DNA from 2 places in the Paenibacillus sp. 23TSA30-6 genome. Region 1 is predicted to be linked to the other one. Evidence: riboswitches for the same ligand, from Rfam matches in the RefSeq annotation. Region 1 holds a riboswitch; the other holds the start of a gene.

Region 1 (9,316 bases):
ATCTCTATTTTGACTGGAATGCCGATTGTGTTGGCCTTGTGTGTAACCGCCTATTCCATCAATGGCTTACTGTTCAGTTCGCTTGGAGGCAGCGGGATTATCGCTGTTCTGACACTCGGAACGATATTCCAGATCACGATGATGACCTCTAACTCGATTTTGATCGGTATGGGCAAACCGCGTATTTCAATGGTTAATGTCTTGGTCGGTATCGTTGTTAAGCTGGCTGCGAGCTGGTTGCTGGCTGGTTGGCTCGGGATTTACGGCATCATTGCCGCAACCGGATTATGTTTCCTCGTGATTACGCTGCTGAATTTGCATGTGCTCAAAGGCATCGTATCCTTCTCCATCATGGGCCGTCGCTGGGCAGGCTTTCTGACCGCAGTCGTGCTTTCGGGAGCCATTGGATACGGTGTGAATGAGGCTTGTATTCTGCTGATTCATATCATGCCTGCACGTGTGGCCTTCTTCATCGCGTGCTGTATTGCCGGGGCGGCTGTACTGGTATGCTATTTGGTGCTGCTGGTTGTGCTGCGCGTACTGCGCAGGGACGAGTTGGGTAACTACCCGCGTGTGTTGCAAAAGGTACTGCGTCCACTGATGCGTCTCCAGCGTGAGTCCACAGGGCAACGAGGCTAAAAGAAGTATAGGCAGCCCTCCAGCTTTTTTAGTGGAAAGGCCGCAGGCTGGCATGCGCGTCATGGGCCATCGCTGTTTTTTGGATGCCATGGCGGTGCTCATGCCGCATGGCAAATAACAGCGGTCGCTTTGGTTCGCTGAGATGCCCAAGCGTGGAGCCGTCCTGAAACCAGTCGTAACGGGGGATCGGATCATAAGGCGTATCCGACCAGACGGCGTTCAGCTCTGGGCTGTATAGGCGTTGTCCCGGCGGCAGCCATTCATGTGCCAGTAGCGCTGCACTCTCTTCAGGAGAGCGCAGCGCTTTTTCTTTGTCCGGAGTGAACAGTCCTGGCCAATAGTCGCTGCGTGAGCCCGTATGCGGCACGCTGGTAGCGAATGCTGTTACTTGATCCAGCACCTGCTGGTGACTGAACAGCATGGCATACAGACTTTTACCGAAGCCGATCCGCTCATCCAGATGGCCGAATCGCTCCATCACAAGTCCGGCGAGGCCGCCGTTTAGCCCAAGCGGAAATATGACCTGATTCAACTGGAGCCAATCGTGCAAATAAAAGCCCGGCTTGTGCGTCACAAATTTTTGGAAATAAGGATCTTTCACCACCCGGCCCTCAATATAGTTTTGTTCATTAATGATCAGGGCTACGCTTAAGAGAGAACTGTCCCGCCAAGCCCAGAAACGTTCCCAGAAGGGTCTCATGAATGGTGATACATGAAAATGGGGGAGCAAATGAAAGCAGCTTCGGCCCAGATGACGGCTGTGCATGTATAATTGCAGCTGCGGGTAGGCGTCCTGAAAAATAAGGGCATTGCAGCGCTCCAGCAACCGATATAACCATTCCTTTTCCAGTTCGCTGAACAGACTGTCGATCAGACCGCCCTTCAAATCGGTCATGTTATAGCCACCATTGCGAGAAACCAGATGAGCCAGCAGCGCCCAATGTAACTCGGGGTAGCCGTGATAGCACTCAAGATAAGCGGCTGTCCGGGTGATGTTGCTGCGATTTTCCTGTGCTGTATCGTTCTTGATCCGTTCGACCAGCTCACAGTCCGTTTCGCATAAGGGCATATTCAGAGTAGAGGGACGGGAAGCGGGTCCATTCACCATCATGAGTGCTTCGGCTTCATCCATGGCGGCCTGTGCGGCTTGGTCATCCCACGGCAGCTCACGCAGTGGATAGCGCAGCTTGCGGGACTCGGTCCAGGCCGCCCGCTTGCCTTCCCACGCTTCCTCCGCAGCACGTGGTACGGAACCGAGCAGCTTTAGCCCCCTCTGAAGCTGGCGTGATGCCACATGGAACCATTCGGTGAAAGACATACTGGATAACCTCCTTTCAAAGTCTGAGAACACTCCGTATTCCGCTAAGTATGCAGGGATGTTCTAAGTGTGTTCTGAAGTATATTGTTAGTATGTCTCGATGGCAGGGCCTCCAATCGGTGATTCGGGAATAATAGGGGAGTGTGCAAAAGCGCCACTTGGCGTTACAATAGATAGAAAGCACAAGCTCTTTTTTACAAACAGAATTCAAGGAGGAATCATCCATGCAAAAGATCGTCTCTCATGAAGACTTTAATAAGGCAATATCCACTTCTGGCGTAACAGTAGCTGTGTTTAAGGCGGACTGGTGCGGAGATTGTCATTTCATTGATCCGTTCATGCCTGATGTGGAACAGCAATATGCAGACAAGCTTACATTGATTGAAATTGATGTAGAGCAGGCCGAAAGTGTCAGCCAGGAGCAGAATGTGTTGGGTATTCCCAGCTTTATCGCTTACAGTGAAGGGCGCGAGCTAGTGCGTCTGGTAAACAAACTGCGCAAATCCCGTGAGGAAATCGAGCAATTTTTGGACCGGGCAGTAGAAGTACACGCCAGCTTGGCTAAATAATTGATGTTGTGCATGGCATAAGGGTTCCGAGGGGAATTCTATTCATTAGGGCATTCAGAAAGCCGCTTCCTTCCAAAGGGGGCGGCTTTCTCACGGGACACGTTCACATTTTGTCAACAAAGCACGTATGTCAAGGAACGATATATCAGTTATAATTATTTTAAGTGATCATTTCACAACATTATGAAGTGAATAAATATTATATTTGGAAGGATACGGGTGAATTCTTTGAATAACAAAATCAGAATATTAAAGTGGCTTGCACTCGTAACATGTATTGTCATGTTTCTGGCTACCTTCGGTGGAGGCGTCGTGACGCGGACGGATTCGGGTCTCGGCTGTGGACGGGAATTCCCGCTTTGTAATGGCAAGCTGGTTCCGGCGCATACGATCGCATCTGTTATTGAGTTTACGCATCGCTCTGTTAGTGCCATGGCTGGCATACTCTCCATTGCCTCTTTTGTTGGCTTTTTGCTGTTTATGAAGCATCGTAAGGATTTACAGTTATTCTCGTTGCTGACGTTAATGTTTGTCATCATACAAGGAGCGATGGGGGCACTGGCTGTCATCTTCTCCCAATCGGCTGCAGTCATGGGGCTGCATTTTGGCTTTGCGCTTATCGCTTTTGCCAGTGCGACCATGATGACGCTGGGGGCCTGGCAGGAGCATGCGGATTCACGCTACACCCCGCGTCTGATTCCTGGGCCTGTCAGTCGGGGCTTTCGTAACTTTATATGGCTATCGACGATTTATACCTATATTGCTGTCTATTCAGGGGCGTTGCTTAGTCACTCGGTCATCCAGAAGGTTGTAAATATTGGGGGCTTCATATCTCCGCTGCTGCTTCATCAGATTTCAGCTGGCCTGCTGTTCGTCATTATCTTGGCTGTGGGTCACTACTCATACCGGTATCACCCGAATCACCGGGATATCCGTATATTGGGTGTCGTATCGGTCTTGTTAATCTTGCTTCAAGTGGTGATTGGAATTATCTTGTTGTACGTCAACAGACCTGAAATCTACATGTTTATCGTGCTGGGACATATGCTGGTGATTGCATCGTTGTTCTCCATCTTGGCTTATCTGAGCTATCGTGTATGGCAATTGTCACCGGACCGCAAGCTTGTTCCGACCCAAGCACAACGTACCTAAGCATTTCATAGATCATAGTGAAACGGATATTTTGCCCAAGTGGCGTTGAAGCACGTATAATAGCATATAAGAAACAAACCAGGTCCGCGAGTTTCTCGAGGGCTTGATTTGCTTAGGAGGAATCGTCCAGTTGATCTACCAGAATTTGCGCCAATTTATTGAAGCGCTACGTAAAGAAAATAATCTTCAAATTATAGAAGCACCTGTCGATCCTTATTTGGAACTGGCCGAAATTCATCGGAGAGTTATTGAGGAAGAAGGCCCGGCATTGCTGTTCACCAATGTAAAAGGTACTCCGTTCCCTGTAGCCAGCAATCTGTTTGGCACAAACCGTCGTGTGGATATGGCCTTTGGGCCTCGCCCGGAACAACTGATGGATGCGATTGTAGGGGCGACCAAAACATTGCTTCCACCTACCCCCAAGGCATTGTGGAATGAACGTGGACTGATTAAGGACATGCTAAAAGTAGGGCTGAAAACGGTATCCCATAGCGAGGCTCCTGTACTGGGAGTTCGCCGTACGGATGCTCCGCTGGCTCCACTTCCAAGAGTGACGAGTTGGCAGGATGACGGGGGGCCGTTTATCACGCTTCCGCTCGTATATACCGAGAAGCCGGGTCAGTCCAAGGATCATAATTTGGGCATGTATCGCATCCAGATTTATGATGATCAGACCACCGGGATTCACTGGCAAATCCATAAAGGCGGCGGCTTTCATTATCATGAAGCTGAGCTGCGTAATGAGCCGTTGCCTACGACCGTTATTATCGGCGGGCCACCTGCTCTGATTGCATCCGCAATTGCTCCAGCACCGGAAAATCTGCCTGAGCTGCTACTTGCCTCGCTCATTATGGGCGGCAAGCTGCCAATGACAGAAGACCCACTCGGCGGTCACCGGATTCCGGCAGAGGCCGAATTTGCGATCAGCGGCTATGTGCCGCCTCACGAACGTCGCCCGGAAGGACCGTTTGGCGATCATTTTGGCTACTACTCCTTACAGCATGATTTCCCTGTATTTCATGTCAAGCATATGTACCACCGTAAGGATGCCATTTATCCAGCAACCATTGTAGGTAAACCACGGCAGGAGGATTATTATCTCGGCGAATTTTTACAACGTCTGCTGTCACCTGCCTATCCGCTTGTGATGCCTTCCGTTAAGTCTCTGTGGGCTTACGCAGAAACGGGTGTACATGCATTGGCAGCGGCAGTTGTGCGTGAAAGCTATTCCCGCGAAGCGCTAGTATCAGGCTTTACCATTTTGGGACAGGGCCAATTGTCATTGACCAAATTCCTGATGCTGACGGATCGAGTCATTGATTTATCTGATTTTAACCTGCTGCTGGAAACCATTCTGGAGAGATTTAATCCAGCGACGGATTTATTTATTTTCAATCATACGTCTCACGATACACTTGATTATACGGGCCGAAAGCTGAATCACGGCAGTAAAGCGATCCTGATGGGCGTAGGTGAGCCTATACGTGAACTGCCTCGTGCCTATGAAGGAGGCGACCTGCCGGGAATTCGCGAAATTGAGCCGTATTGCGGAGGATGTCTCGTCGTATCCGGTGCGACCTTTGATCAGGAGCCTGAGCTGGCAGCGCGGGTACTGGAGCGTTTGTCTGCGGGCGAGCAGGAATGGCCGCTTGTCTTTATTGTAGATGATGCCAAGGAAGTCGTTCGCTCACAAGCATCATTCCTGTGGACGGTGTTTACGCGGTTTAACCCGGCTACGGATATGTATGCAGACAGCGAGGTCCGTTTGCATCATTTGAACTACAAGCTGCCAATTGTAGTGGATGCACGTATGAAGCCGGGCTACCCAGATGAAGTGCTGCCGCGCGAGGATATTGTTAAGCTTGTAGACCAACGGTGGACGAGTTATTTCGCTTGACGCCCTAGCCAACCCAACAACCGGATTTTACATTCATAAAAGGAGGCGTGAGCATGATACGCAAGCTGCTAGGCGAGCCGCCACGTGTGAACAAGGGCATCCTGCTGGATGCTATGAACAGCATGTCAGACATGCTGAAACTGCTGGAGCGGCAAATTCAGGCCAGTGGAGATCCGACTCATGCTTTTCGCAAGGCGGATATTTTGACACGCGGCCTGATGTCATCTCTGGATGAGCTGGAGCAGAGCCATCATGCTGCCGCCTTTTTCCGAACGAAAGTCAAAGCAGGATATGCCGAGGATATGAGCGTGGATGAGAAATCGGATTACGCGCTGTATGTCTTCTTTTATAAAGACGGGTTTGTGCGGGTATTTTCCATTCTGGATAAGCTTGGGAACTGGCTCAACGATCTGTATGATCTGAAAACGGGTCAGTACAAGGCACATTATTCGTATTTTACAGTGCTGCGGCAATTCAGATATTTGAAAATGCATCCTGAAATGACCGACAGCTTAATTGATATCAAGGACTCATATACCGATGCTATTAACCGACTGCGCAAGCGGCGCAATACGGAGATACACTATATGAATACAGAAATGCAGGATGATCTCTGGCAGAGGCATCGTGCTTTGTATGGCAAGATACAACTGGAGGATCTGGATCATCACCTGGAGGATTTGAAGCAAGGTCTGGAGATGGTGAACCGTTCCCTGGCGACTGCCTTTCGTTATACGGCGAAACAGTGGGAGAACCGGGAAGCTCATCCATAATTATGTCAGAAAATATCCTTTGACAAAGCTATGTAAACTATCTATACTGAAATCTAGTTTCAGAAAATGCTTGAATTATGATTTTATATATTAAATTTAACGGACAGCTAAAGCTGGAGTTTAACATATTTTCTTATCCAGAGAGGTGGAGGGACTGGCCCGATGAAGCCCGGCAACCCGTTCCCTTCCGGTGTGAAACACCGGAAGGGAACATTATGGTGCTAATTCCTACAAAACCGCTAGACTTATAACGGTTTTGACAGATGAGAAAAGGTTCGCATGGTGGGGCCCTTTTCATTTCTGTGAAGGGGGCTCTTTTTGTATAATCATAGAGAAGGAATTTTATAATTCCTGAGAGATGAATGTCGCTTAAAAGGGTAAGGAAGAGTGAAGGGGGTCGCAGCACGTTGATAGAGCTTAAACAATTAACCAAGCATTATGGCAAAGGCAGCCGACGCGTTAGTGCGCTGTCCGGTTTGAATCTTTCCATAGAGCGTGGTGAAATATTTGGAGTCATCGGTCATTCCGGAGCGGGGAAAAGTACGCTGATCCGCTGTATTAATTTATTGGAACGTCCGACCTCGGGCGAGGTATGGGTAGATGGCGTGAATCTCGCCACGGTAAGTCAATCCCAGTTACAGAAACAGCGTCGTAAAATCGGAATGATCTTTCAGCATTTTAATTTGTTATCCTCGGCGACGGTATATGATAATATTGCCTTTCCGTTGCGCTTGGTAAATACGCCGAAGGAGAAGTTGGACCAGAAGGTTCGTGAATTGCTGGAACTGGTGGGTCTGGAAGAGCACAGCGCTAAATATCCGTCACAGCTCTCGGGTGGACAAAAGCAGCGGGTAGGTATTGCACGAGCGCTTGCCAGTGATCCTCATGTACTGCTGTGCGACGAGGCAACTTCGGCGCTTGATCCGCAGACGACAGGGTCCATCCTGAAATTGCTTTTAGACATTAACCAGCGCTTTAATTTGACCATCGTGCTGATTACGCATGAAATGCATGTCATTCAAAGCATCTGTGATCGTGTTGGTGTCATTCATCAGGGCGACATCGTGGAGCAAGGTCCGGTGGCAGAAGTATTCCTCAAGCCGCAGCATCAGGTGACCAAGGACTTTATCCAGCGGGAGTCTGAGCATCCCGAGGAGCTGCAAGCAGCGATTGCAGCAGCAGGAGGCGGCGAATCGGCGCATGTTGTACGGATTTCATTTTTGGGCAGCAAGACATACGATGCGATTCTGTCACGAACGGCTCGTAGTACCGGCGTTGATTTTGCGATCTTGCAGGGAACCATCTCCACAATTAAAAACGTACCGTATGGACAGCTTATCGTCCGTTTTGAAGGAAATCAGGAGGATATTGAGCATACGCTGCGGGAAGTGTCCGGTCAGGGGCTTGATGTGGAGGTGATCGGACAATGAGTGAACTTGATTTTTCACAAGTGAGTTGGGAAGAACTGGGTAACTCTACATTAGAGACACTTCAGATGCTCGGTGCATCTGCGTTGTTCACCCTTATTATTGGTCTGCCTCTCGGAATTTTATTGTTTTTGGCAAGCCGCTCTTCATGGAATCTGATGAAGGTGATATACGTTGTACTTTCCTTTATCGTAAACATTTTGCGTTCCGTACCGTTTATTATTTTGATTGTTGCACTGATTCCTTTTACACGGTCGCTGGTGGGGACTTCCACGGGAGTGCTGGGTACGATTCCACCGCTGGTCATTGGTGCTGCGCCATTCTTCGCCCGTCTCGTGGAGACGTCATTGCGCGAAGTGGACAAGGGTGTTATCGAGGCCGCACAAGCCATGGGTGCCTCTACAGGGCAGATTATCCGTCGGGTGCTGTTGCGTGAGGCACTGCCGGGTCTGCTCGCCGCATTAACGATTACCGTTGTTACGCTCGTATCCTATACAGCGATGTCCGGTATGATCGGGGGCGGTGGTCTGGGTACACTGGCTATCAACTACGGATACTACCGTTATGAAACGGCTGTAATGATCGTTGCGGTCGTACTGATGGTCGTACTGGTGCAACTGCTGCAAATGGCGGGAGACCGTCTGGTGCGGCATTATACTCGAAAATAGGGAAACCATATAGATATCCTTATTGATCAGGGCGTCTGAATCCTGAACATCACAATTCATTGGAGGGGTAATAACATGAAAAAATGGGTATTGGCCGTATTAAGCTTGACATTAATTGCGGTATTGGCTGCTTGCGGCACGAAAAGCACGACATCCGATACAAACAATGCGACCCAAAATACTGGTGGGTCACCACGTGAAGTCGAGCTGAAAGTTGGTGCTTCTCCTGTGCCACATGCGGAAATTTTGGAAGCGATCAAGCCTCAGTTGGAAAAAGAGGGCGTTCGTCTTCAAGTCGTTCAGTTTAACGACTACGTACAACCGAACGTACAATTGTTCGACAAGCAACTGGATGCTAACTTCTATCAACATGTACCATATATGGATGTTATGAACAAAGAGCGCAAAATGGACCTGGTATCTGTAGGCGCGGTTCATCTGGAGCCATTCGGTATCTACTCCCAAAAATATAAAAAGCTTGATGAAATTCCGGATGGTGCAACAGTTGCCATTCCTAACGATGCAACCAATGGAGGACGTGCATTGCTGTTGCTGGAGAAACAAGGTCTGATCAAGTTGAAAGACGCAAGCAACGTCGAAGCTACCGTAAAAGATATTACAGAAAACCCGAAAAACCTGAAATTCAAGGAGCTGGAAGCGGCTATGCTGCCACGTCAGTTGCCTGAAGTGGACATTGCACTGATCAACACAAACTACGCTTTGGAAGCGAAGCTGAACCCTACAAAGGATGCACTGGCATTGGAAGATAAAGATTCTCCATATGCTAACGTTCTGGTAGCGCGTCCGGATAATAAAGATTCCGAAGCGATTCAGAAGCTGATCAAAGCGTTGCAATCCCCGGAAACTAAAAAG
Region 2 (9,316 bases), on a different contig from region 1:
ATGGCTCGAATCGTATCTTCCATGGACAAGCCGGATTTTTCCTTCATCTTATGAATTTCAGCCGGCGAGAAGGAATGCATCGTAATATCGGGAAAACGCTCCTTGATCGCTTTCAGCAAATCCGTATAATAACTGAACGGCAGATTCGGATTTACACCGCCTTGCATCAAAATTTCAGTGCCTCCTACTTCCTGCGTTTCCTTGATCTTCTGGAAAATTACTTCATCGGGCAGGACATAACCTTCATCTGAACCCGGTCTACGGTAAAAAGCGCAAAAACGGCAATATACGTCGCACACGTTCGTATAGTTAATATTTCGTCCGATAACGAAGGTTTTAATCGGATCAGGATGCATACGGTTCATCACTTTATTCGCCGCGTGGCCGATTTTTTCTACCTCGTCTGACTCGAACAAAGCAACGGTGTCCTCTAAATTTAGGCGTTCGCCGCGCAGAGCTTTATCTAAAATATGGTCGATTACACTCATGGTGTATCCTCCTTCGCTTTCACAGGGGGACGAAATGAAAGACAGGACTTATGAACGAGAATGATTTCACAAACCTGCGTTCGAACCCTGTCGTATTATATGTGTTCATGACTGGCTTTGTATTTGTCTGTGCTATATAGCATAGTAAAACCTAATGATAATACTAACATATCTTTAGGTAAGGAACCATACTTATTCCCGTTTCTTTCTGCTCTCTACCCAGGCGATGATGCGACGAACAAGCTATAACTCCCATGATAAACGTAACCAATAATTGAGAATAGGTGATTGTAAAGCGTAACCCATTCGCCTTGCCCTCCAAGTCATACATACGTAAAACAGCAAGTCTCCTATTGAGCTGGAGCTTGCTGTTTTTCTAATACATCTTTGATTCCTGTGTGAAAAACGGGAAATTCTCTCCCCATATGCTAATTCTTAACGAAGAGCCTCATTTAGATCACTGATCAGATCGTCAATATCCTCCAGACCTACGGAGAAACGTAGCAGACCGTCCGTGATCCCCCGCTCCAGACGTACGCTATGTGGCATTGCCGCATGTGACATCATCGCCGGATACGACAAGATACTTTCCACAGCTCCCAGACTTACCGCCACAATCGGAATTTGTATGCGATTAAGAACCTCTTTTGCACGCTCACCGGAGCCTACATCAAACGAGATAACCGCACCGTATCCACTGGATTGGCTTTCATGTACGGCACGCCCCGGATGATTTTCCAGGCCCGGATAGTATACCGCCTCAATGTCACTACGCTCGTTCAGCCAATTGGCCAGCTTCGCTGCACTCTTTTCGCTGTGAGCCATACGTGCTTCCAGTGTCTTCATCCCGCGCATAAGCAACCACGACTCCTGTGGGGCCAATACGGTTCCAAGTCCATTTTGAAGCTGCTTGATTTGTCTGCCCAACGACTCCGTACGTGCTACCGCAAGACCTGCCAATACATCGCTGTGGCCGCCGAGAAATTTGGTTGCACTGTGCAACACGATATCAACACCTTGCTCAATTGGACGTTGATAATAAGGTGTCATGAATGTGTTATCCAGCAGCGTCAGAAGCCCTTTCTCCTGGGCCCAAGCCGTTATCCCTGCCACATCGGTGATTTTGAGGGTTGGGTTGGAAGGCGTCTCCATATATACAGCCTTCGTATTTTCCTGCAACGCTTCTTTCACAAGGTTGATGTCCGTCATATCGACGAAGGTGGTTTCGATATTCATCCGTTTTAAAATAGAAGTCAGCAGGCGGTAGGTCCCTCCATATACATCTTCCGAAACAATGACATGGTCCCCAGCGGACAACAGCATAAACGTACTGGATATAGCCGCCATGCCCGATGCAAAGGCAAAACCTCTCGCTCCACCTTCCAGTAAGGCGATGTAGTCCTCCAAAGCTTGCCGTGTCGGATTGCCAGAACGGCTGTAGTCATGCAGCGGAGGATTGAAAATATCATGATGGTGAAAGGTGGACGCCTGATAAATCGGTACACTCGACGCACCCGTAACACTATCAATTTCAGAGCCAAAATGTAGCAGCTTGGTAGCGAACTTCCGTTCTTTTTCCGTTTCCCGCCCGATTTTCCGCACGTCCTCAATCATTGCTATTCCCCTCCTTCGATTTCTTGACGTGCCGCTTCCAACGCTGAACGCAAATCTTCAATTAAATCATCCGTATGTTCAATACCGACGGAGAGACGCAGCAAACGATCATCCACCCCGACCGCATCCCGAATCTCAGCCGGTATATCGGCATGTGTCTGTACAGCAGGATAAGTCATTAATGATTCCACACCGCCCAAACTTTCGGCAAAAGCAATGAGCTTAATATTTCGAAGCAAGGGCTCCACATAACGGGCATCTTTTACTTTAAACGAGAAAATACCTGTGTTGCCGCTGGATTGTTTGTTTTGAATCTCACGCCCTGGGTGACCCTCAAGCCCTGGATAAAACACCTCAGCCACCGCTGGATGCGTCAGCAGATAATTGGCCAGCACTGTCGCATTATGCTCATGCCGATCCATACGCAGCGCCAATGTTTTCATGCCCTTCATCAACTGATAGCTATCGCTCGGAGAAAGTACAGCCCCAATGGAATTATGCAGGAAGGAAATTTCGGCTGACAGCTCTTTACCCTTGGTTACGATCAAGCCTGCCAGCACATCATTGTGTCCGCCCAGATACTTGGTTGCGCTATGTACCACAATATCGGCACCCAGCTCCAAAGGGCGCTGGAAATACGGTGTTAACAGCGTATTATCTACAATAGTAAACAACTGACGTTGTGACGCCCATTCGGCTACAGCCCGAATATCCGTAATCATCATTAATGGATTCGTAGGCGTTTCAATGAATACCGCTTTGGTATTCGGTCGACATGACTGCTCGATGGCTTCGAGATCATTCGTATCCACATAGCTCGCCGTCACGCCGAATCTGGATAAAATACGTTCCAGCAGACGATACGTGCCTCCATACAGATCCAGCGATACAATCAGATGATCTCCTTGTCCAAACAGGGCAAATACCGTTTGCAGCGCCGCCATACCTGAACTGCATGCAAAGCCTGCATCACCGGATTCCAGTGCAGCGGACGCCTCTTCCAGTACTTTACGTGTCGGATTGATCGTCCGAATGTAATCAAAACCTGTGCTTTGACCCAGACGGGGATGGCGAAACGCTGTAGACTGATAAATCGGAAAATTCACTGCTCCGGTTACCGGCTCTTCGATTGAACCAATCTGTGCTAACCTGCTTTCGATTTTCCACTGTTTCTCACTCATATGAATCCTCCTGTTCACTTCCATAATAGGTGCTGTAACATATGCTGCAAAATTGGATTATCATATCTATACTGCTGCGCTGCTGCAAGGTGGTACTGCGTAGATATAAACGTTAAGCCCCTTTTTAAATCTGGGGCCCGATATCGAAAGGGGTTTCTTGATATACATAATAGTTGAGCCAATTTGAAAATAATAAATTGGCATGCGCACGCCAGGTTGAGGGCGGTGTACGCTCAGGGTCATTGTTGGGAAAATAATTTTTTGGTACTTCAATATCCATCCCTTTGGCGACATCACGATCATATTCCCATTTCAGGGAAAGTGGATCGTATTCGGAATGCCCAGTCACAAAGATTTGTTTGCCATCACGCGTAGCTACCAGATACACTCCGGCTTCCTCGGATTCGGATAAAAGCTCCAGTTCGGCAATATGCTCAATATCTTCGCGCCGAACCTCTGTATGCCGGGAATGAGGTGCATAAAACAATTCATCAAAACCGCGTAGCAATTTCACTTTAGGTTTAATAACGCAATGCGGAAAAACGCCAAAGCATTTGTAATCAAGTCCATATTTGGGAACGCCGAAATGATGAAACAGACCCGCCTGTGAGGCCCAACAGATATGCATGGTCGAAGTTACATTCGTTTTCGTCCATTCAAAAATTTGCCGGATTTCCTCCCAGTAGTTCACATCTTCAAACTCAAGCTGTTCAACGGGGGCTCCCGTAATCACCATGCCGTCAAAACGGCTGTTTCTGATCTCCTCAAACGTTTTATAAAACATGTTCAAATATTCCTGCGATGTATTTTTAGATACATGCGACTTCATGTGTACCAGCGTAACGTCCACTTGAAGCGGGGTATTGCCGACCAGACGCAACAGTTGAGTTTCCGTTGTTTCTTTGGTAGGCATCAAATTCAAAATGGCGATGCGCAACGGACGAATATCCTGATGATAGGCCAGGCTTTCATCCATTACAAAAATATTTTCGCCCTCCAGCACTTCCTTGGCAGGTAGTGTATCCGGAATTTTAATCGGCATGTAAACTCACTCCTTGTTCGGTGAAGTTTTTGCGAAAATCGTCATGTTGAGATGCCGGGCATATAATAAAAAGACCTTCCTCGGTTACGAGAAAGGTCATATTTGTATCCATATGCGCCTCTCTCATCTGTCAGGGCATCGCTCTTTGTAAAAAGCGCGCGTCCTGCAAGAATTAGCACCGTGCGATTAAAATCGCCGGTTGCCGGGTATCATCGGGCTAGTCCCTCCACCTGCTCTTGATAAGATTTCGCTATATTCATTTTGGGTTCATAAAAAGTTCTTGTTGTTCACTTTAATGCATCCGCTGGGCTTCGTCAAGATGAGACTTGTAAGTTTGTGCCCTGCATTCACACTTCGTCTTATATTTCCATATGTTAAATCATACATTACCCTGTCGTCGAAGCTCTTGTCACTACTGTTGATTTAGCCCATGATTTTGCGCTTGAAAGGCTGTAGGCCGAGCGTTATACTATACAAGTGCTATAGGCCGAAAATATAAAGCAGTCGTGCAGATTTAGAGTGCTTTCTGCGATACTGTGGCAACCTAAAAAAGAACATTTGTGAGGTGAATCCGGAATGGAAGGCGACCCGAGTCCGAATAGGCGGCGATCCCTGAACAACAGCATAGGAATGACTTCAGCTTGCCGAAAGACGGGACGCCAGGCTCTGCATGCTCCAAAAGCCTCTGGCTTTTGATGGGGATGCCGCTTACCCGATCCGGCTAACTGGCTAACTGAGTCCATTCCTTATGCTTGAGGTACACGTATTTTCCGTTACGACGGAGCATAAGGAGTGACATATATGAAAATCCGTTTGGTAAACAACGGGGTTTTTACCCCTGTCGAAGAAATTGAAATGGCGCTTACTCCGCCAGCAGAAGGTTTTTATTGGATTGATGCCGATGTTGATGATCTGGCAGTGCTCCAGCCTCTATTCTCCATGCATGATCTCGCAGTAGAGGACTGTTTGAGCGAAGAAGAGCAGCGCCCGAAGATTGAAATTTACGAGAGCCATTATTTTATCGTTGTAAACAGCATTCGTTTTGATGATGAAGAAATATTTTTACGTGCTTTGAACATTTTTCTCGGCCGCCATTTCATCATTACGGTGACTAAGCAGAAAATCAATGAGCTACGCACCCTCAAGCCTATGTTATGGGAGCAGGAGGTCAGCCAGCCTGACCGTTTTATGTATCTGTTGGTCGACTTGATCGTTGACAACTATTTTCTGGTTGGTGACCGGATTGAGGTTCGCATTGAGAAGCTGGAAGAAGACATTCTGATGCATACAAAAAAATCGCATTTGAATGAAATTATCGGCTTACGCAGTGAGATTCTGTGGCTGAAAAAAGTGCTTGGTCCGCAAAAAGAAGTCATCAATACGTTGAACAAACGGGATTTACGGCTGATCGACGATCAATTGCAAAAATATTTTAGCGATATTTATGAAAATGCCGTGAAAATTTCGGAGACTTTCGAAACTTACCGCGATCTAATGGGTAACCTTCGAGAAGCTTATCAATCCAGTATCGCTAACCGTGCGAATGAAATCATGCGCGTGTTTACAGCGATTACAACCGTGTTTATGCCGTTGACGGTGATTACCGGAATTTATGGTATGAACTTTGATAATATGCCTGAGCTTCATACGCGTTATGGTTATTTTATCGTCATTGGTATTATGGTGGCGCTGGGGGTTAGCATGTTCTGTATTTTCCGCAAGAAGGATTGGGTTTGAAAAGAAAAGGTTGAAGCAGTAGCCGTATCCTCACAGGATATAGCTACTGCTTTTTTTTGTGTGATTATTTTATATTTGCGCGATGTTATCCCGCATGTCGATCTGATGCCACCTGATGGCGAAAACGGATACGAATCAGACGCAGCCGCTCATAAACTTGATCCAGCCCCGTTTCCGCAGCCTGTTCCTCACCATATACCCGCAGCATGACGGGCTTGAGCAGCGTATCCCCCAGTTCTTCATACGCAGACCAGATCGCCGTCTGCTCTTCCTCAGATACGTTCACCAGTTCCTGACGGATCAGCTTTTCCATATCGATTCCATCTCGATCCAAATGCTCCACTGCTTCAATCATTTCTCTACGATGTAACCCCGCCTTCAGTCCAATATGCTCCAACGTAAGACCGTCTGAAATACCTTCAATAATGGTTTTTGTCAGACTGAATTTATTCAGTTCCTGCTTATATTGGTTCTCTTTTTGCTTGTACAGCCATGATAAGAAAACTTCCTCATCCAGCGTCTCTGTTACCCAATTTAGCGGAAATGGGGTAGTCCGGTCATTTTGTGTCGTAATAGCCAGCAGCTCTTGACCATATTGAGATATTTTACCTTGCCCCACCCCTGGTAGCTCCAGCAACTCCTCCTCGGTATGGGGAAGATAGACGCTAATCAACCGGAGCAGACGATTGGTAGCGATAAAATAGGGTGCTTTTCGCTCGGCAGCCGCCTTTTGTCGTCTCCACATCGTCAATTGCTCATACACATCATCACGCGGAAACAAATCACTATAACAATACAGCTTTTGTAATGTTTGCCCACGTCCTGCTGCCCCTTCCTGCTCATGAAAAACACCATGGATTAAGGGTCTGTAGCCCTCTGCCATCTTAAGCGCCAGCTCGTGACGGTACACATGCAGCAACTCCTGCCACAAGCTGCCCTCATACCACAGATCATCTGTGCTTTCATCCAAGCTGTGTTGTGTGCTCCACCCTGCACTCCATACCCCATCATGTTGTCCAATCCATACCTGGGCAAATTGCTCATGACCCTGTTCATTCCGTTTGGACAAGCGATTTAAAAATAAAATTTCCATGCTTTTTCCTCCATGCTTATAATTGGGTTACAGTCCGGTACAACGCCAAACGCAAAAAAGCACCTATCTCGCGTATTTGCAAGAAAGGTGCTTCCCTTTTTGAGCCGTACTATGCTGTTGCCTATATGATAACCGTACCTCGGATTGTCGTCAACCCGTAATTCTTATTTGTTCAGCTTTTCCTTTGCCAAGGCAAGAGCGCCGCACAATCCGGCATTGTCTCCCAAGCCTGGGGCCACGATATACTGATCAATTTCTGTAGTCAGACTCGGATGCTGTACGTATCCGTTTAACAGTTTTTGAAGCTCGGCGCGAACGAGTGGGAACAGTTGCTCCTGCTTCATCACTCCGCCGCCCATAATAATTTTTTGCGGTGAAAGAATCAATACATAGCTCATCAAAGCCTGTGCCAAATAATAAGCTTCCATCTCCCATGCCGGGTGATCCACAGAAAGCTCATGGCCTTTGACCTTCCATCTTTTTTCAAGTGCAGGACCCGCAGCCAGCCCTTCCAGACAATCTCCGTGATAAGGACATGTCCCTTCATAGGTATCTTCCGGATGACGACGCACCAGGATATGGCCCATTTCAGGATGGGACAATCCATGAATCAGCTTTCCACCGACCAGAGCACCCGCTCCGATACCTGTACCTATCGTAATATAAAGACAGCTATCCAGTCCCTTAGCCGCCCCCCAGATGGATTCGCCCAATGCTGCACCGTTCACATCCGTGTCAAATCCCATAGGTACGTCAAAATGCTCTTTCAGTTTGCCGATCAGGTTATAATTGCCCCAATGCGGCTTTGGCGTTGTTGTAATATAGCCATATGTATCACTGCCTTCGATAGGATCAATCGGCCCGAACGACCCTACGCCCAGCGCTTCAATGCCCTTCCCTTCAAAAAATGCAACGACATTCGCCATCGTTTCTGCTGGCGTGGCTGTCGGAAAGCTCGCGCGTTCCAGCACCTCTCCCTGTTCGTTGCCAATTCCACATACAAATTTGGTACCGCCTGCCTCAATTGCTCCCAATACTGTCATAGCTGCTGTTGTCCCCTCTCAGTCATGATCCGGTTCTCTCTATCCTATATTCACCTGAAACATGTCCAAGGTCAATCCCCTTATCCCAATTGTATATAATCCTTCACAACAATATATATCTCCCTTGACATAACTGTGTATAAAAAAGGACACTAACGCACCAAGCGCCAGCATCCTCATATGTGTAATACGAGCTCCGAGTTGTACCTGTGAAGCCAAACTGGCTTCGTTATGATCCAGTTGCCACACCCATTAACGTACACAAGCTTTTCATTTCAAGCTCCTCAAACTTATCTACAATTTGCACATGATCCAGCGTCAACAGACAACTGTCCAGTGCGCATGCTACAGGTACACCACAGTGAATTTCTGCCAGCTTACGTGACAAATGCAGCATATCTAGATCACTCTCGATCTTTTTGCGCACTGCTGGCGTCAATTGATCCAGATTCTCCAGAATACCTTCAATGGAGTCATATTCCTGTACCAGCTTGAGTGCCGTCTTTTCACCAATGCCTCGTACTCCCGGGTAATTGTCGCTTGCATCCCCCATCAGGCCCTTGAGGTCCACAACTTGGCGGGGTTTGAGCCCTTTTTCAGACAGTAACGTTTCCGGGGTGTACACCATATAATTGCCGTGACCTTTTTTCATAATAATAACCCGTGTCCGCTCATCCACCAATTGGAGTAAATCATGATCTCCAGAGAGAATCATTACATCCATGTCCTCATTCTGCGTATAGTGGCGTGCCAGCGTACCGATGCAATCATCCGCTTCAAAGCCTGCGGCTCCAATATTAGGAATGCCGAGGCTATCCGTCACATCACGGATCAATGTAAATTGAGGAATCAAATCATCTGGCGCGTCAGCGCGATTCCCCTTGTACGCAGCAAAATGCTCCCCGCGGAACGTCATTCCTCCCATATCCCAGCAGCATACGACATGCGTCGGATTATAGGTTTGTACCGCATCCCAAAAATATCGAATAAAACCATATATGGCGTTCGTTGGCACTCCGGCCTTTGTACGCCTTATATAACCGTTTGCAGCAGTTGCATAATAAGCGCGAAATAACAGAGCCATGCCGTCAACCAGCATTATGGATTGTTCATTACGT

The links. Region 1 has a riboswitch for S-adenosylmethionine ahead of E0698_RS03425 (methionine ABC transporter ATP-binding protein). Riboswitches for the same ligand answer to the same signal wherever they lie in the genome.
Region 2: linked by a shared signal. The riboswitch ahead of metA (homoserine O-acetyltransferase MetA) and the one ahead of E0698_RS03425 (methionine ABC transporter ATP-binding protein) in region 1 are both predicted to bind S-adenosylmethionine.

Annotation. Positions count from the first base shown of each region.
Region 1 covers NZ_SLTL01000003.1:42,491-51,806, forward strand. The annotation lists gene E0698_RS03395 (putative polysaccharide biosynthesis protein) at 1-639, shown strand, start outside; gene E0698_RS03400 (DUF2515 family protein) at 668-1,957, opposite strand; gene E0698_RS03405 (thioredoxin family protein) at 2,182-2,526, shown strand; gene E0698_RS03410 (COX15/CtaA family protein) at 2,746-3,678, shown strand; gene E0698_RS03415 (UbiD family decarboxylase) at 3,809-5,575, shown strand; gene E0698_RS03420 (Cthe_2314 family HEPN domain-containing protein) at 5,629-6,348, shown strand; SAM riboswitch class I at 6,479-6,618, shown strand; gene E0698_RS03425 (methionine ABC transporter ATP-binding protein) at 6,756-7,778, shown strand; gene E0698_RS03430 (methionine ABC transporter permease) at 7,775-8,443, shown strand; gene E0698_RS03435 (MetQ/NlpA family ABC transporter substrate-binding protein) at 8,519-9,316, shown strand, end outside.
Region 2 covers NZ_SLTL01000009.1:28,301-37,616, forward strand. The annotation lists gene mqnC (cyclic dehypoxanthinyl futalosine synthase) at 1-488, opposite strand, end outside; gene E0698_RS10205 (trans-sulfuration enzyme family protein) at 924-2,102, opposite strand; gene E0698_RS10210 (PLP-dependent transferase) at 2,105-3,283, opposite strand; gene metA (homoserine O-acetyltransferase MetA) at 3,408-4,325, opposite strand; SAM riboswitch class I at 4,446-4,571, opposite strand; gene corA (magnesium/cobalt transporter CorA) at 5,127-6,062, shown strand; gene E0698_RS10225 (HRDC domain-containing protein) at 6,148-7,155, opposite strand; gene E0698_RS10230 (ROK family protein) at 7,320-8,198, opposite strand; gene E0698_RS10235 (5'-3' exonuclease H3TH domain-containing protein) at 8,428-9,316, opposite strand, start outside.